2 regions of the Bacillus sp. S10(2024) genome follow, and region 1 is predicted to be linked to the other one. Evidence: predicted binding sites of a transcription regulator. Region 1 holds the regulator's gene; the other holds the start of a gene.
What was found. The regulator Rex, encoded in region 1, represses fermentation and respiration genes when NADH is low (regulators of the CRP and FNR family bind a similar motif). The targets are predictions, from matches to a motif close to TTGTGAAATATTTCACAA.
Positions count from the first base shown of each region.

Region 2: a site for Rex is predicted at 2,376-2,393, ahead of adhE (bifunctional acetaldehyde-CoA/alcohol dehydrogenase). Genes of this name have one in related genera too.

Region 1 covers NZ_JBFLUR010000002.1:3,306,235-3,318,278, reverse strand. Annotated here, with positions in the region: rRNA gene AB1280_RS16735 (16S ribosomal RNA) at 1-1,271, shown strand, start outside; rRNA gene AB1280_RS16730 (23S ribosomal RNA) at 1,409-4,331, shown strand; rRNA gene rrf (5S ribosomal RNA) at 4,382-4,497, shown strand; tRNA gene AB1280_RS16720 (tRNA-Met) at 4,511-4,587, shown strand; tRNA gene AB1280_RS16715 (tRNA-Asp) at 4,591-4,666, shown strand; gene tsaE (tRNA (adenosine(37)-N6)-threonylcarbamoyltransferase complex ATPase subunit type 1 TsaE) at 4,857-5,330, shown strand; gene tsaB (tRNA (adenosine(37)-N6)-threonylcarbamoyltransferase complex dimerization subunit type 1 TsaB) at 5,311-6,003, shown strand; gene rimI (ribosomal protein S18-alanine N-acetyltransferase) at 6,015-6,458, shown strand; gene tsaD (tRNA (adenosine(37)-N6)-threonylcarbamoyltransferase complex transferase subunit TsaD) at 6,458-7,474, shown strand; gene AB1280_RS16690 (ATP-binding cassette domain-containing protein) at 7,782-9,707, opposite strand; gene AB1280_RS16685 (redox-sensing transcriptional repressor Rex) at 9,891-10,520, shown strand; gene AB1280_RS16680 (YdiK family protein) at 10,544-10,750, opposite strand; gene AB1280_RS16675 (CPBP family intramembrane glutamic endopeptidase) at 10,753-11,481, opposite strand; gene groES (co-chaperone GroES) at 12,012-12,044, shown strand, end outside.
Region 2 covers NZ_JBFLUR010000002.1:4,707,084-4,714,160, forward strand. Annotated here, with positions in the region: gene AB1280_RS23935 (O-acetylserine dependent cystathionine beta-synthase) at 1-877, shown strand, start outside; gene AB1280_RS23940 (bifunctional cystathionine gamma-lyase/homocysteine desulfhydrase) at 1,016-2,149, shown strand; gene adhE (bifunctional acetaldehyde-CoA/alcohol dehydrogenase) at 2,591-5,194, shown strand; gene AB1280_RS23950 (YrhC family protein) at 5,485-5,721, shown strand; gene AB1280_RS23955 (HAD family hydrolase) at 5,735-6,505, opposite strand; gene AB1280_RS23960 (LacI family DNA-binding transcriptional regulator) at 6,565-7,077, shown strand, end outside.

The DNA of each region.
Region 1 (12,044 bases):
AAGGCGACGATGCGTAGCCGACCTGAGAGGGTGATCGGCCACACTGGGACTGAGACACGGCCCAGACTCCTACGGGAGGCAGCAGTAGGGAATCTTCCGCAATGGACGAAAGTCTGACGGAGCAACGCCGCGTGAACGATGAAGGCTTTCGGGTCGTAAAGTTCTGTTGTTAGGGAAGAACAAGTGCTAGTTGAATAAGCTGGCACCTTGACGGTACCTAACCAGAAAGCCACGGCTAACTACGTGCCAGCAGCCGCGGTAATACGTAGGTGGCAAGCGTTATCCGGAATTATTGGGCGTAAAGCGCGCGCAGGTGGTTTCTTAAGTCTGATGTGAAAGCCCACGGCTCAACCGTGGAGGGTCATTGGAAACTGGGAGACTTGAGTGCAGAAGAGGAAAGTGGAATTCCATGTGTAGCGGTGAAATGCGTAGAGATATGGAGGAACACCAGTGGCGAAGGCGACTTTCTGGTCTGTAACTGACACTGAGGCGCGAAAGCGTGGGGAGCAAACAGGATTAGATACCCTGGTAGTCCACGCCGTAAACGATGAGTGCTAAGTGTTAGAGGGTTTCCGCCCTTTAGTGCTGAAGTTAACGCATTAAGCACTCCGCCTGGGGAGTACGGCCGCAAGGCTGAAACTCAAAGGAATTGACGGGGGCCCGCACAAGCGGTGGAGCATGTGGTTTAATTCGAAGCAACGCGAAGAACCTTACCAGGTCTTGACATCCTCTGACAACCCTAGAGATAGGGCTTCCCCTTCGGGGGCAGAGTGACAGGTGGTGCATGGTTGTCGTCAGCTCGTGTCGTGAGATGTTGGGTTAAGTCCCGCAACGAGCGCAACCCTTGATCTTAGTTGCCATCATTAAGTTGGGCACTCTAAGGTGACTGCCGGTGACAAACCGGAGGAAGGTGGGGATGACGTCAAATCATCATGCCCCTTATGACCTGGGCTACACACGTGCTACAATGGACGGTACAAAGAGTCGCAAGACCGCGAGGTGGAGCTAATCTCATAAAACCGTTCTCAGTTCGGATTGTAGGCTGCAACTCGCCTACATGAAGCTGGAATCGCTAGTAATCGCGGATCAGCATGCCGCGGTGAATACGTTCCCGGGCCTTGTACACACCGCCCGTCACACCACGAGAGTTTGTAACACCCGAAGTCGGTGGGGTAACCTTTTGGAGCCAGCCGCCTAAGGTGGGACAGATGATTGGGGTGAAGTCGTAACAAGGTAGCCGTATCGGAAGGTGCGGCTGGATCACCTCCTTTCTATGGAGAATTGATGAACGCTGTTCATCAATATAAGTTTCCGTGTTTCGTTTTGTTCAGTTTTGAGAGAACTATCTCTCGAAAATATATGTTCTTTGAAAACTAGATAACAGTGTAGCTCATATTTTTTTAATTTTGGTTAAGTTAGAAAGGGCGCACGGTGGATGCCTTGACACTAGGAGTCGATGAAGGACGGGACTAACACCGATATGCTTCGGGGAGCTGTAAGTAAGCTTTGATCCGGAGATTTCCGAATGGGGAAACCCACCATACGTAATGGTATGGTATCTTTATCTGAATACATAGGGTAAAGAAGACAGACCCAGGGAACTGAAACATCTAAGTACCTGGAGGAAGAGAAAGCAAATGCGATTTCCTGAGTAGCGGCGAGCGAAACGGAATCTAGCCCAAACCAAGAGGCTTGCCTCTTGGGGTTGTAGGACATTCTATACGGAGTTACAAAGGAACGAGGTAGACGAAGCAGCCTGGAAAGGCTCGTCATAGAAGGTAACAACCCTGTAGTTGAAACTTCGTTCCCTCTTGAATGTATCCTGAGTACGGCGGAACACGTGAAATTCCGTCGGAATCCGGGAGGACCATCTCCCAAGGCTAAATACTACCTAGTGATCGATAGTGAACCAGTACCGTGAGGGAAAGGTGAAAAGCACCCCGGAAGGGGAGTGAAAGAGATCCTGAAACCGTGTGCCTACAAATAGTCAGAGCCCGTTAACGGGTGATGGCGTGCCTTTTGTAGAATGAACCGGCGAGTTACGATCCCGTGCGAGGTTAAGCTGAAGAGGCGGAGCCGTAGCGAAAGCGAGTCTGAATAGGGCGTTTAGTACGTGGTCGTAGACCCGAAACCAGGTGATCTACCCATGTCCAGGGTGAAGTTCAGGTAACACTGAATGGAGGCCCGAACCCACGCACGTTGAAAAGTGCGGGGATGAGGTGTGGGTAGCGGAGAAATTCCAATCGAACCTGGAGATAGCTGGTTCTCCCCGAAATAGCTTTAGGGCTAGCCTTAAGTGTAAGAGTCTTGGAGGTAGAGCACTGATTGGACTAGGGGTCCCCATCGGATTACCGAATTCAGTCAAACTCCGAATGCCAATGACTTATCCTTAGGAGTCAGACTGCGAGTGATAAGATCCGTAGTCAAAAGGGAAACAGCCCAGACCGCCAGCTAAGGTCCCAAAGTGTGTATTAAGTGGAAAAGGATGTGGAGTTGCTTAGACAACTAGGATGTTGGCTTAGAAGCAGCCACCATTTAAAGAGTGCGTAATAGCTCACTAGTCGAGTGACTCTGCGCCGAAAATGTACCGGGGCTAAATACACCACCGAAGCTGCGGATTGATACCTATGGTATCAGTGGTAGGGGAGCGTTCTAAGTGCTGTGAAGTCAGATCGTAAGGACTGGTGGAGCGCTTAGAAGTGAGAATGCCGGTATGAGTAGCGAAAGACGGGTGAGAATCCCGTCCACCGAATGCCTAAGGTTTCCTGAGGAAGGCTCGTCCGCTCAGGGTTAGTCAGGACCTAAGCCGAGGCCGACAGGCGTAGGCGATGGACAACAGGTTGATATTCCTGTACCACCTCTTTATCGTTTGAGCAATGGAGGGACGCAGAAGGATAGAAGAAGCGTGCGATTGGTTGAGCACGTCCAAGCAGTTAGGCTGGTAAGTAGGCAAATCCGCTTACCGCGAAGGCTAAGCTGTGATGGGGAAGCTCCTTATGGAGCGAAGTCTTTGATTCCCCGCTGCCAAGAAAAGCTTCTAGCGAGATAAAAGGTGCCTGTACCGCAAACCGACACAGGTAGGCGAGGAGAGAATCCTAAGGTGTGCGAGAGAACTCTGGTTAAGGAACTCGGCAAAATGACCCCGTAACTTCGGGAGAAGGGGTGCTTTCTTAACGGAAAGCCGCAGTGAATAGGCCCAAGCGACTGTTTAGCAAAAACACAGGTCTCTGCGAAGCCGTAAGGCGAAGTATAGGGGCTGACACCTGCCCGGTGCTGGAAGGTTAAGGAGAGGGGTTAGCGCAAGCGAAGCTCTGAACTGAAGCCCCAGTAAACGGCGGCCGTAACTATAACGGTCCTAAGGTAGCGAAATTCCTTGTCGGGTAAGTTCCGACCCGCACGAAAGGTGTAACGATTTGGGCACTGTCTCAACCAGAGACTCGGTGAAATTATAGTACCTGTGAAGATGCAGGTTACCCGCGACAGGACGGAAAGACCCCGTGGAGCTTTACTGTAGCCTGATATTGAATTTTGGTACAGCTTGTACAGGATAGGCGGGAGCCTTTGAAGCCGGAGCGCTAGCTTCGGTGGAGGCGCTGGTGGGATACCGCCCTGGCTGTATTGAAATTCTAACCTACGGGTCTTATCGACCCGGGAGACAGTGTCAGGTGGGCAGTTTGACTGGGGCGGTCGCCTCCTAAAAAGTAACGGAGGCGCCCAAAGGTTCCCTCAGAATGGTTGGAAATCATTCGTAGAGTGCAAAGGCATAAGGGAGCTTGACTGCGAGACCTACAAGTCGAGCAGGGACGAAAGTCGGGCTTAGTGATCCGGTGGTTCCGCATGGAAGGGCCATCGCTCAACGGATAAAAGCTACCCCGGGGATAACAGGCTTATCTCCCCCAAGAGTCCACATCGACGGGGAGGTTTGGCACCTCGATGTCGGCTCATCGCATCCTGGGGCTGTAGTCGGTCCCAAGGGTTGGGCTGTTCGCCCATTAAAGCGGTACGCGAGCTGGGTTCAGAACGTCGTGAGACAGTTCGGTCCCTATCCGTCGTGGGCGTAGGAAATTTGAGAGGAGCTGTCCTTAGTACGAGAGGACCGGGATGGACGCACCGCTGGTGTACCAGTTGTTCTGCCAAGGGCATAGCTGGGTAGCTATGTGCGGAAGGGATAAGTGCTGAAAGCATCTAAGCATGAAGCCCCCCTCAAGATGAGATTTCCCATAGCGTTAAGCTAGTAAGATCCCTGAAAGATGATCAGGTTGATAGGTTCGAGGTGGAAGCATGGTGACATGTGGAGCTGACGAATACTAATAGATCGAGGACTTAACCATATAATATGAAGCAAATGTTATCTAGTTTTGAAGGAATATACCTTCATAAGTCTGGTAATGATGGCAGAGAGGTCACACCCGTTCCCATACCGAACACGGAAGTTAAGCTCTCTAGCGCCGATGGTAGTTGGGACTTTGTCCCTGTGAGAGTAGGACGTTGCCAGGCTTATTTTTATCATCGCGGGGTGGAGCAGTCTGGTAGCTCGTCGGGCTCATAACCCGAAGGTCGCAGGTTCAAATCCTGTCCCCGCAACCAAGTGGTCCCGTGGTGTAGTGGTTAACATGCCTGCCTGTCACGCAGGAGATCGCCGGTTCGACCCCGGTCGGGACCGCCACTTATATAAAATAAAGAACGAAACAATGTGTTTCGTATTTTTTTATTTATTCTAATTAAACTTATAAGACAGTCAATCTTATCCTTAGGAAAATTCCTAAGGTCTTTTTTATATATTTGAAACTGAAACAAAAATAAAAAATCTGTATAATAAAGAGTAGAGAATACTAACAGTAAGGTAGGTGAAACCTTTGAATAAATATGAAATAAAGACGATGTCTTCAAAAGAAACGCAGCATTTATCAGAAAAGCTTGGACAATTAGTTGAGGTGCAGGATGTTTTGATTTTAGAAGGGGATTTAGGTGCAGGTAAAACAACATTTACAAAAGGTCTTGCAAAAGGTCTTGGTGTAAAACGTGTTGTAAATAGCCCCACTTTCAATATTATTAAAGAATACAAAGGACGATTACCGCTGTATCATATGGATGTATACCGATTAGCAGAGAGCGAAGAAGATTTAGGTTTTGATGAATATTTTTATGGTGAAGGTGTAACAGTGGTGGAATGGGCGCATTTAATAGAGGCTTTTTTACCACCTTCACTTTTAAAAATTAGTTTATTCCACGAGGGAGATAGTACAAGGAAAATTGTATTAGAGCCGAGTGGAGAACGTTATATTAGATTATGTGAGGAGCTATTACAAAATGAAAGTACTAGCAATTGATACTTCTAACTATGTAATGGGAGTTTCTCTTATTGATGGAACTACTGTTGTAGGAGAGATCATTACAAATTTAACAAAAAACCATTCTGTGCGTTTGATGCCAGCAGTAGAGCAACTTTTAAAAGAATGTAATGTGAAACCAAAAGAATTAAATAAAATCGTTGTAGCGGCAGGTCCGGGCTCTTATACAGGTGTTCGTATTGGTGTGACAGCGGCGAAAACATTGGCCTGGTCACTGCAAATTCCGATTGTGGGTGTATCGAGCTTAGAAGTACTAGCAGCAAACGGAACCAATTTCCCAGGATACATTTGTCCATTATTTGATGGCCGTCGTCAGCAAATTTATACAGGATTATATACATATAGAGAACAAGAATTACAAGCTGTGAAAGAAGATCGTATTGTTCTCATTGTTGATTGGCTTCAAATGTTAAAAGAGATGGAGCAACCTGTTTTATTTATCGGAAACGATGTAGAACAGCATAAAGATACAATTGTAGAACAGTTAGGAGATCAAGCTGTATTTACTGCGCCGACGAAACATAATCCACGTCCAAGTGAATTAGCTTTCTTAGGCTTACAGAAAGAGGAGCAACCTGTGCATACATTTGTACCAAGTTATCTTCGTTTAGCAGAAGCAGAGGCAAAATGGTTAGAAAGTCAAAATAAGTAGGAGTCTTATAAATGAATATTACATTTAGAAATATGAAGGAAGAAGACATACCACAAATTGTTCTGATTGAAGAATCTTCATTTACGACGCCTTGGACTGCCGAAGCATTTGAACGGGAATTAAACATGAATGAGTATGCGCACTATGTTGTGTTGGAAACAGAGGAAGGAATTATAGGCTATTGCGGACTTTGGATTATTCTTGATGAATCACATATCACGAACATTGCTATATTGCCCAAATACCGTGGTCTAAAGCTTGGAGTAGCGTTGTTACAAGAGGTAATGAACAAAGCGAGAGCTTTTGGAGCAAAGACGATGACACTTGAAGTACGTGTTTCAAATGAAGTTGCGAAAAAGTTATATCGAAAATTTGGTTTTCAAAATGGCGGAATTCGTAAAAGATACTATACAGACAATTATGAAGATGGTCTTGTAATGTGGGTGAATTTATGATGAAAAAAGATACAATTATTCTTGGTGTTGAAACAAGCTGTGATGAAACGGCTGTAGCAGTTGTGAAAAATGGACGAGATATTTTAGCGAACGTTGTAGCTTCGCAAATTGAAAGTCATAAACGTTTTGGTGGGGTTGTTCCAGAAATTGCATCTCGCCACCATGTTGAACAAATAACGGTTGTATTAGAAGAAGCGTTAAAAGAAGCAAAAGTGAAATTTGAAGATATTGATGCAATTGCTGTTACTGAAGGACCAGGCCTCGTTGGCGCATTGTTAATTGGGGTGAATGCAGCAAAAGCAGTAGCTTTTGCGCATAATATTCCTTTAGTTGGTGTGCATCATATCGCAGGACATATTTATGCGAATCGTTTAGTACAAGAACTACAATTTCCATTACTGTCTCTCGTTGTATCAGGTGGACATACAGAGCTCGTTTATATGAAAGAGCATGGTTCATTTGAAGTAATTGGAGAAACGCGAGATGATGCTGCTGGAGAGGCGTACGATAAAGTGGCGCGTACGTTATCATTACCGTATCCGGGTGGACCTCATATTGATCGTCTTGCGCATGAAGGAGAGCCGACAATTGATTTGCCTCGTGCATGGCTGGAGCCTGATTCATATGATTTTAGTTTCAGTGGATTAAAATCTGCAGTTATTAACACTGTGCATAACGCAAAACAGCGCGGAGAAGAACTTACCCCTGAAAATTTAGCTGCTAGTTTCCAGGCAAGTGTAATTGATGTATTAGTAACAAAAACAATAAGAGCAACAGAAGAATATGGTGTAAAGCAAGTGCTTCTTGCTGGTGGAGTAGCAGCCAATAAAGGATTACGAGCACGCTTAGAGGAAGAGTTTACAAAGAAAAAAGATGTTGAACTTATCATTCCTCCGTTATCCTTATGCACAGATAACGCTGCTATGATTGCTGCTGCTGGTACGATTGCATATGAGCAAGGAAAGAGAGCAACGTTAGCATTAAATGCAAACCCTGGTTTGGATATTGAATCATAATTCAAGAACGGTTAGTTGTGGATAGAGAAATCCTTTTTGATAAAAGATATAATTTTATACACAGAATTAACCACAACATGTGGATAAAACCTACATTATCTGTTGATAATGTAGGTTTTTTTGTGAGTATAAAATGTGGATAAATATTATCGTTCTTGTGGATAACGTGGAAAACTTTTGTTTATATTGAAAATATAAAGGTAAATCTGTGAATATTACTGTGGATAAAGTGAAACTTCCATCAGTGGGATCTTACTATCCTAAAATAGCAGGATAAATAAAACGGTCAGTGTAATCACTGACCGTTTCATAGTTGTAATTCTTCCCATTCTTCCATACATGCTTCTAATTGTTCTTGAAGTGTTTGTTTTTTTGCTGTAATATCACTGGCTCTCTCGTAATCAGCGTATACTTCTGGAAGACAAAGTTGTTCCTCTAATGCCGCGATTTGTTCTTCAATTGCTGCAATCTTTTCTTCTAGTTCTTCAATTCTACGCATACGTTGGCGTTCTTGCTTTTTACGTTCTTTTTCTTCGATGTAATTTAATTTTTCTTGTGCCACTTGTTTTTGTACAGGTTTATTTGTTTCTTGGTCTTCAAGTTCAGCGCGTTCGAGCATTTCATTTTTCTTTTCTATATAATAATCGTAATCACCGAGGTATTCCTCAGCTCCACCCTGGGATAACTCAATCACCTTTGTGGCAATGCGATTAATGAAATAGCGGTCATGGGAAACAAATAAAATCGTTCCTGGAAAATCAATAAGCGCATTTTCTAAAATTTCTTTGCTGCTTAAATCTAAATGGTTGGTCGGTTCGTCTAAAATAAGTACATTTGACTTTTGCATCATAAGCTTTGCAAGAGCTAAACGTGCCTTTTGTCCACCGCTTAAAGAAGAAACGGGTTTTAGAACGTCGTCACCAGAAAATAAAAAGTTCCCAAGTACTGTGCGAATCTCTTTTTCTGGTTGCATCGGATAATCATCCCAAAGTTCATCTAATACACGTTTTGATGATGTTAAGTTTGCTTGTTCTTGGTCATAATATCCGATAGAAACGTTAGAACCAAACGAAATAGTACCGTTTAAAGGGCGAAGTTTATCCACAAGAGATTTTAATAAAGTGGATTTTCCGATTCCGTTTGGACCGACTAGCGCAACACTATCACCTCTCGTTAATTGGAAACGAATGTTTTGAATAATTGGCTCATTCTCATAGCCAATTGTCACATCTCTTACTTGTAATACATCATTACCACTTTGTTTATCGATATCAAAGTGGAAAGAAGCGGATTTTGTATCGCCGATTGGTTTGTCCATAAGTTCCATACGATCTAATTGTTTTCGGCGGCTTTGCGCCCGTTTTGTTGTAGACGCACGGGCAATATTCTTTTGGATAAAATCTTGCAATTTTGTTACTTCTTCTTGCTGTTTTTCGTAACGTTTCATCTCTTGTTCATATAGGGCCGCTTTAAGGTCTAAGTATTTACTATAGTTTCCTGTGTACTTTCGACTTTGTTTATTGGAGATTTCATATACTTGTGTGACAAGTCTATCTAGAAAGTACCGATCGTGTGAAACGATTAAAATAGCCCCAGGATAACCTTGTAAATATTGCTCGAGCCACGTTAATGTATCGATATCTAAATGGTTGGTTGGCTCATCGAGAATAAGTAAATCTGGTTTTGTTAATAATAACTTCCCGAGAGCTAAACGAGTCTTTTGTCCACCGCTTAATGTGGAGATTGTCGTTCCGTGTGTTTCGGGAGGAAAACCAAGACCGCTTAAAACAGAACGAATATCAGCTTCGTATTGATAGCCGCCTTCATTTTTATAGTCTAATTGTAGACGATCATATTCTGCTAACAATTTTTCATAAATGGTTTCATTTGTGAAGTTCTCTTCTTTTCCCATTTCTTGTTCTAGTCTGCGGAGTTCTTTCTCCATGCGTTGTAAGTGAAGAAAGACCGTTAGCATTTCATCCCAAATTGTTAATGATGTTTCAAGACCAGTGTGCTGCGCTAAGTAACCGATAGATACATCTTTCGGCTTTATAATTTCGCCGCCGTCATGGGATAATTCTCCGGCAATAATCTTTAATAATGTAGACTTTCCTGCGCCATTACGCCCGACAAGTGCAATACGATCGCGCGTCTGTACTTCTAACTTAATGTTTGAAAGAATCACTTCGGCGGCGAACAACTTGGAAAGGTTATTCACTTGTAGTAAAATCAATGTTTTCACCTCAAATATTTTCTTAACTTTGCCATGATTATATTTCTCAATCATACTAAAAATAGTGTATAGTTGAACATAAATAGAGAAATTCTCTCTCTATTATACAAGGAAAACTATCAATGCTAAACTTCCGTACATGTTTCAATCACTTGAACAGATAGGAAGAGAGGAGGGGGTTGCATGGAGCAGCCTAAAATTCCGCAGGCAACTGCCAAAAGATTGCCTCTATACTATCGATTTATCCAAAACCTATCGTTATCTGGTAAGCAACGCGTATCATCTGCAGAATTAAGTGAAGCGGTGAAAGTGGATTCAGCGACAATTCGAAGAGATTTTTCATATTTTGGGGCATTAGGGAAAAAGGGATATGGCTATAATGTAAATTATTTATTGTCGTTTTTTCGCGAAACACTTGATCAAGACGATGTAACACGTGTAGCATTAATTGGGGTAGGTAATTTAGGTACCGCTTTCTTACATTACAATTTTACGAAAAATAATAATACAAAAATTGAGATGGCATTTGACGTTGATGAAGAGAAAGTTGGAAAAGAAATCGGCGGGATTCCAGTATATCATCTGGATGAGTTAGAAGAGAGACTATCGGGTGATATAAAAGTGGCAATATTAACAGTGCCTGCTTCTGTTGCACAAGCTGTAGCAGATCGCTTATCACATACGAGCATACAAGGTGTTTTAAACTTTACACCTGCTAGGCTAAACATATCAGAACATATTCGAATTCATCATATTGATTTAGCGGTAGAGTTACAAACGCTCGTGTACTTTTTGAAAAATTATCCACAATAAAAACGCAGGAATCTCCTGCGTTTTTATTGTGGATAATTTTTCTGGCTATCTTTTTTCGGTTTAGAAAAAAGAAGGCGAATTGCCAAATTAAAATCAACTGTTGCCATTATGGCAAGTAGTATTGTGTAAAAGTTCCAAATCGTGTCTTTCACACTTGTGATTGCTAAGTATGTAAATATACAACCTAGAAGAAAATACAAAGTTGCCATAACAAATGGTGAATTTCGCATGTTTAAAATCCTCCGATGAATCCTTGCAGTTTTTCAGCTTTTTCTAGATAGGGACGAAGTACGAATGTAATTAACATAACATTTGTATTCATCATAACATGAGCCATAATTGGTACAATAATTCGTTTTGTTTGTACGTATAAAAATGAAAAAACAAGTCCCATGGAAATATACACTAATAAATGTGTAGGGTCAAAATGAATGAGAGCAAATATAAGCGAACTTACGATTGCTGCGATAAAGAAGTTATATCGTTTATATAGTGTGCCAAATAGAATTTTTCTAAATACAATCTCCTCAAGAATAGGAGCAAATATAGATGAAACAATCATAAATAATGGCGCAGCTTTTATAATATCGATAATGTTTTGTGTATTTTCAGATTCTGCTTTAATTTTAAAAACTTGTGTTTCAATTGTGCCAGCAATAACTTGGGCAAATAAAGCAAGAAAAACTCCTAGAATAATCCACCCTATCGTAGCAGGTATGTTTGTTTTTCCGCGATTCCATTTTTCGGATTCTGTATCATTACGGAGTAACACAAGGATGATGATAAGAGCGATAAAGAAGCTAATCAGTCCCCAATGTGCACTTGCCAGTTGAACTTTTTCTTCAAAGGTCCGGTGTCCATTATTGTATACTCCGCTTTTTAAAAGAATCCATCCACCGATTATACCTGATAATTGCATCAAAATATATGTAACAATAACCCACCAATATTGTCTCTTCAATTTCGTAACTCCTTTTTGAATTTTTTGTAAAGAAAAAGGAAAATGCTCTATCCATAGAGAAAACAACTTATGGCATCTTTCTTATTGTAACATAGGAGAAGGTGAAAAAAAGATGGAATCTCTATCATGTGCAAGTTAAAAAACGCCATAGGCCCCTTTCTTTTTAGAGGAGGACGAGAGTAGTTGGCCGTGCTTAGAAGCAGTCAGAGCCTTTTCCTGCCACATACGATGTTTATAAACAAAGGGAGCAAGTAACGGTCATGTTGTATTTTGTATAGCAGTGACTTAATATGTCGGAAAATTAAAATGGATATATGTATCAATGCATCTTCCATTATGTAATTATTAAGTAAGGTATAAACACTTTGGAACAAGTGGAAGAGGGGATAAAATAGTTTTCCGAAAAATTACGATTTTTTCACTTGCAAAAGAAAATGAGATTCTTTATTATAATAAGTGTGTTAGCACTCGAAGTGTTAGAGTGCTAATAAATATAAAATTTACATAATAAATTGAGGAGGTTGTTGTTCATGCTAAAGCCATTAGGTGATCGCGTTATTATT
Region 2 (7,077 bases), 1.4 Mb from region 1:
CGTTGAGATTACGCGCTTTTTACTTCCAGAAGGTGTTCGGATTTTTGCAAAGCTTGAATTTTTCAATCCAGGCGGCAGTGTGAAAGATCGATTAGGGCGAGAATTAATTGAGGATGCTCTTGCCAAAGGGCTTGTAAAGCCAGGGGGAACCATTATTGAACCGACTGCTGGCAATACAGGAATCGGACTGGCACTGGCAGCACTTGAGCATGATTTACAGGTTATCGTTTGCGTTCCAAAAAAATTTAGTATTGAAAAACAAGAACTTATGAAGGCTCTTGGTGCAACAATTGTTCATACACCAACGTCACAAGGAATGACAGGTGCTATTGCAAAAGCAGAAGAACTTCTAAAAGAAATTCCAAATTCGTATTCTCCATGTCAATTTGCAAATGAAGCAAATCCACGTGCATACTATAAAACATTAGGGCCTGAACTGTGGGAGGCACTAGATGGGCATATTGATATATTTGTCGCTGGTGCTGGAACCGGCGGAACATTTATGGGAACAGCATCATATTTGAAAGAGCAAAATCAACAAATTAAAACAGTCATTGTTGAACCAGAAGGCTCTATTTTAAATGGGGGCGAAGCCGGTTCTCATGAGACAGAAGGAATTGGGCTTGAGTTTATACCACCATTTCTTATTCCAACATATTTTGATGCCATTCATACGATTTCAGATCGTGATGCGTTTTCACTTGTGAAACAACTGGCGCAAAAGGAAGGGCTCCTCGTTGGCAGTTCTTCGGGAGCAGCACTACATGCAAGCTTATTAGAAGCTGAGAAAGCAAAGCCAGGAACAAATATCGTAACCATTTTTCCAGATAGCAGCGAACGTTATTTGAGTAAGAACATATACAAAGGATGGGAATAAAATGAGAACAAAAGCAAAGTTAATTCAAGGTATTCACATCGGATAACGTAACTAAGACAGGAACAAATATTGTAACCATTTTTCCAGATAGCAGTGAATGCTATTTGAGTAAGGATATATACAAAGGATGGGAATAAAATGAGAACAAAAACAAAATTAATTCATGGTATTCATATCGGAGAACCTTCAACTGGAGCTGTAACCGTACCGATTTATCAAACGAGTACGTACAAACAAGAAGGTGTAGGAAATCATAAGGGATATGAATATTCACGTACAGGAAATCCAACTCGTTCAGCTCTTGAAGAAACAATTGCTGTTCTTGAAAATGGTTATGCGGGATTTGCATTCGGATCAGGCATGGCAGCAATTACAGCAGTAATGATGCTTTTCTCTAAAGGAGATCACGTTGTTTTAACTGATGATGTGTACGGTGGAACGTACCGCGTCATGTCAAAAGTATTAAATCGCTTTGGGATTGCACATACATTTGCTGATACAACAAACTTAGAAGAAGTAAAAGCAGCGCTTCTTCCAAACACAAAAGCAATTTATGTTGAAACACCGACAAACCCGCTTTTAAAAATTACGGATATTAAACAAATTGCAGCACTTGCTAAAGAACAAGGTTTATTAACAATTGTTGATAATACATTTATGACACCGTATTGGCAAACACCAATCTCTCTTGGTGCAGACGTTGTACTTCATAGTGCAACAAAATATTTAGGCGGTCATAGCGATGTTGTTGCTGGGGTAGTAGCTGTAAATAGTGCAGAGTTAGCAGAAGATCTTCACTTTGTACAAAATTCAACAGGTGGTATTTTAGGACCACAGGATAGCTTTTTATTACTACGGGGCTTAAAAACATTAGGAGTGCGTATGGAAGAGCATGAAGTAAATGCGCGTGCAATTGCTGAGTTTTTACAAAATCATCCGAAAGTAAATAAAGTGTATTATCCAGGGCTTAGCACTCACCATAACCACAACTTAGCGGCAGAACAAGCGAAGGGATTCGGTGCAATTATTTCATTTGATGTGGATAGTCAAGAAACATTAAACACTGTACTTGAGAAGGTACAATACTTTACACTTGCTGAAAGCTTAGGAGCAGTAGAAAGCTTAATTTCTATTCCTTCGCAAATGACGCACGCTTCTATTCCAGCAGAACGCCGTGCAGAGCTAGGAATTACAGATACATTAATTCGTATTTCAGTGGGAATTGAGGACGGGGAAGATTTAATTGAAGATTTAGCACGAGCGTTATCATAAGGGAACAAGCACTACGAAATAAAGTAGTGCTTGTGCTATATAATTTCAAATAAAAAAACAATATAAAACTATTTTTTTAGATGGTCGAGAGCATCTGGTCATGCATAGAAGCGGTTAGGGCCTTTTTCTGCTACATGCGCAGTTAAAACCAAAGAGAGCAAGTGAGTGCAGTTTCCTTTTTTCTGCATAACAGCAAATTATATCTTGAAAGACGAACATATATAATTTGTGAAACATTTCACAAATTGGACACACACATATATAAATATCTGGTGTATAGTAAAACACAGGAAGCGAGATGCTTCGCATAAAATTATGTGAAATATTTCACAAACAATGAGATTCATGTAGAAAAGGTAGTTCTATTTTTTTAAGCTAACAGGGACATATTTAGACCCCTAGGGACTTTAAAAGTCCAACAGCAGAATAGGAGGAAATTACATGGTAGTCAAAGAGAAAGTTGTAAATGAAATGCAAGAAGTAACAGACATGATTGAAGCGTTAGCAAAGAACGGTCAAAAGGCTTTACAAGCATTAGAAGGGTTTACACAAGAACAAATTGACAACATTGTACATCAAATGGCACTTGCGGGTGTGGATCAACATATGCCACTTGCAAAAATGGCTGTTGAAGAAACGGGCCGCGGTGTATATGAGGATAAATGTATTAAAAATATTTTCGCAACTGAATATATTTGGAATAGTATAAAAAATGATAAAACAGTGGGGATTATTCGTGAGGATCCACATGAGGAAGTAATAGAAATTGCAGAACCAGTCGGTGTAGTTGCTGGGGTAACGCCAGTAACAAATCCAACTTCAACAACGATGTTTAAAGCGATCATTGCGATAAAAACGAGAAACCCAATTATTTTTGCATTCCACCCTTCAGCGCAAAAATGTTCTATCGCAGCTGCAAAAACAGTACGCGATGCTGCAGTAAAAGCTGGTGCACCAGAGAATTGTATTCAATGGATTGAAAAGCCTTCTGTGGAGGCAACAAAACAATTAATGAATCATGAAGGGATAGCACTTGTTCTAGCGACGGGAGGAGCTGGAATGGTAAAATCAGCATATTCTACTGGTAAACCAGCCTTAGGGGTAGGTCCAGGTAACGTTCCATGCTATATGGAAAAATCAGCGAATGTAAAACGCTCTGTAAATGATGTGATTTTATCAAAAACGTTTGACAACGGTATGATTTGTGCTTCTGAACAGGCAATTATTGTAGATAAAGAAATCTATAATGATGTGAAACAAGAAATGATTGCAAATAATTGTTACTTTGTAACAGAAGAGGAACGAAAAAAATTAGAGAAGCTTGTTATTAATGAGAATACATGTGCAGTAAATAGTGATATTGTTGGAAAATCCGCACATTACATTGCAGCATTAGCAGGGATTACAGTGCCTGAAGACACAAAGATGCTTGTAGCTGAAATTAAAGGAGTCGGTGCAGCTTATCCGTTATCTCGTGAAAAATTAAGTCCAGTATTAGCTTGTCTAAAAGCGAATTCATTAGAAGAAGGATTACAGCATTGTGAAAATATGTTAGAGCTTGGCGGGTTAGGACATTCTGCTGTAATTCATTCTACAAATAAAGAAGTACAAAAACAGTTTGGATTACGTATGAAAGCATGTCGTCTTATTATAAATGCTCCGTCAGCACAAGGTGGAATTGGTGATATATATAACGCTTTCATTCCATCGCTTACACTTGGATGCGGATCATACGGAAAGAACTCTGTTTCTCAAAACGTAACGGCAACACATTTAATGAACGTAAAGAGACTTGCAAATAGAAAAAAGAATATGCAGTGGTTCAAGTTGCCACCAAAAATTTATTTTGAAAAACACGCTACGCAATATTTAGCAAGTATGCCGAACATTTCACGCGCATTCATTGTAACAGATCCTGGAATGGTGCAGCTTGGGTATATTGATGTAGTGACGCAATATTTAGCTCAACATAGAAATGATGTAAAAGTAGAAATATTCTCTGAAGTAGAACCAGATCCGTCAGATGAAACTGTATTTAAAGGTGCAGAAATGATGAGAAGCTTCAAACCAGACGTGATTATTGCTCTTGGTGGCGGATCGGCGATGGATGCAGCGAAAGGAATGTGGCTCTTTTATGAGCACCCAGAAACAGAATTCTTTGGTATAAAACAAAAGTTTTTAGATATTAGAAAACGTACATGTAAATATCCAAAACTAGGAGACAAGGCGCAGTTTGTTGCGATTCCGACAACATCTGGAACAGGTTCAGAAGTGACACCATTTGCGGTTATTACAGATAAAAAGAACAATATCAAATATCCGCTCGCTGATTATGAATTAACACCAGATGTTGCCATTGTGGATCCGCAGTTTGTTATGACAGTACCGCCGCATATCACTGCTGACACAGGAATGGATGTTTTAACACATGCAATTGAAGCGTATGTATCGATTATGGCAAATGATTATACAGATGGATTAGCCTTAAAAGCAATGGAGCTTGTGTTTAAATATTTACCACGTGCATATAAAGATGGCAATGATGAAGAGGCTCGTGAAAAAATGCACAATGCATCAGCAATGGCTGGTATGGCATTTGCAAATGCATTTCTTGGTATTAACCACAGCTTAGCACATAAATTAGGACCGGAATTCCATATTCCGCACGGACGTGCCAATGCCATTTTAATGCCGCATGTTATTCGCTATAATGCAATCAAACCAAGAAAACATGCACTATTCCCAAAATACGAGTACTTTGTTGCAGATGAGCGCTATGCACATATTGCAAGAATGCTTGGACTTCCAGCGCGTACAGTGGAAGAAGGCGTAGAATCATTAGTACAAGCTATTATCGCCCTTGGAAAAGAATTAAATATTAATATGAGCATCGCTGGCCAAGGTGTTGAAAAAGAAGCATTTGAAGCAGTTGTGGATGTACTTTCTGAACGAGCATTTGAAGATCAATGTACAACAGCAAATCCAAAATTACCGCTTATTTCAGAATTAAAAGAAGTGTATATGCAAGCATATAAAGGTGTGTAAGTTAGAAAGAGCCGTACTATTACGGCTCTTTTTCTTTTCAACATTTAAGCCACTGCTATACAGAACAAAAAGTGACTTGTACTCGCTTTCTTTGTCTTCATATGGCACGTGGCAGGAAAAGGAATTGACCGCTTCTCTGCATGGCTAGATACTCTCGCCCCTTAAAAAGAAAAGGTTTTTATCCCTTTTTTCAATTTGTATTCATGGAAAACTTCCCCCTCATTGGCTGTATTTACTTGCCTACGAAACGATGAAAATATGATACAGTGAAAAGGAGGAGTGAGTGAAGAATGAAAGAATTACAGCAAAAAATTGCTGATTATATTCGTTTCGGTCAAGTCATGTTAGCACTAAGTGGATTTTTAATGCTCGGTTTAATACTCCCAAATGGACAAAGAGAAGCGGTGCAAATGTTTGCTATGATGGGTGTGATTGCTGCTTTTTTAGGCGGCTCATTTTATTTTTTCTACCGCGTGAAAGAGCTGCGTGACAAGTTAGAGGAGAACGAGCATGAACAGCCACTATAAATAGAAACGTTACTTAAAGAGTGTCTTTGAGTAACGTTTTTTTAGTTAACACTTGAATGTCGGCGTAAGATGTAATGATAAAATCAGCATACGGTGTTAACTCTTCTATTGCATGTTTGTGATTTGCAATCCCTACAGCAATACTCCCCGCCTCTTTGGCCATTTTTACATCTACAACAGTATCCCCAATCATAATAAGTTCATTTGTCTCAATGCCAAGTTGTGTACATGTTTTTATAATCATCTCTGGGTTCGGTTTTCCGCATGTTACATCTTCTGGAGTAAGGAGAAAATGCAGAGATGGCACGTCAAGAAGTTCAATACACTTTTTTGTTCGTAATTTATTATCTGATGTTAAAATGCCTGTATAAATTCCTTCGCTTTGCAAGGAACTTATACAATCAGCTGCTCCTTGAATCGGATGAAAAGCTTTTTCGATACATAACTCTTCATCGCTTTCTTTAAAAATAGCAACGGCAAGTTCTTTACAGCGATGCCATGGATATTTTGTAATTTGATATAACAAGCTCGCGGTAACAATGATTTCATCACTTTCAGGGGCAACTGCTAATAATCCTTTAAAATCAACTTGATCAGGATGTACGAAACCAACTGCTTTTTCCCAAAGCGACTCGTATCCCTCTCCGGCGATTTGTGAAAATTTATGTTTTCTCAGTCTATCAATTTCATACCAAAACGGGATAGCTTGAAATAACGTACCGTCCTTATCAAAAGCAACAGCTTTTGCACGAATAATTTCTCCTGAAATTTGAATTTTTCCCATATTTAAGGTCACTCCATTTATAATAGATATATAACTTACTATATACTGTACATTCTGAAATGCGTTACAGGTCAAGGGGGAGATTCAAAATTTCTACAATTGAAGATATCGCCAAATTAGCTGGGGTTTCGAAAGCGACCGTTTCTCGTGTAATCAATCGTCATCCGTATGTTCGAACAGAATTAAGAGAAAGAGTGCAAGCGATTATTGATGAAAAAAAATATGTCCCTGTAGCGGTAGCAAAAGATTTACGACGCCTTCAAACGAATTTAATCGGTGTAGTAGTACCGAATTTATACCATCCATTCTTTAGTCAATTCATCCAAGAAGTAAGTAATGTTTTAAAAGAAGATTGTTATGACGTTGTGATATTACAATCAAATTATGCACCAGAGAGGGAAAGAGAATTTATCCATTACATAAGAACGAAGAAGCTAGATGGGCTTATTTTTGCGACACTTTCTTTGCCGATAGAGGAGGTCGAATGTGTAAGTACTTCAGGTGCGATTATTATATGTAATGAGCATATAGAAACAGAATTGATATCAACAGTTCAATTTGATGAAGAACGG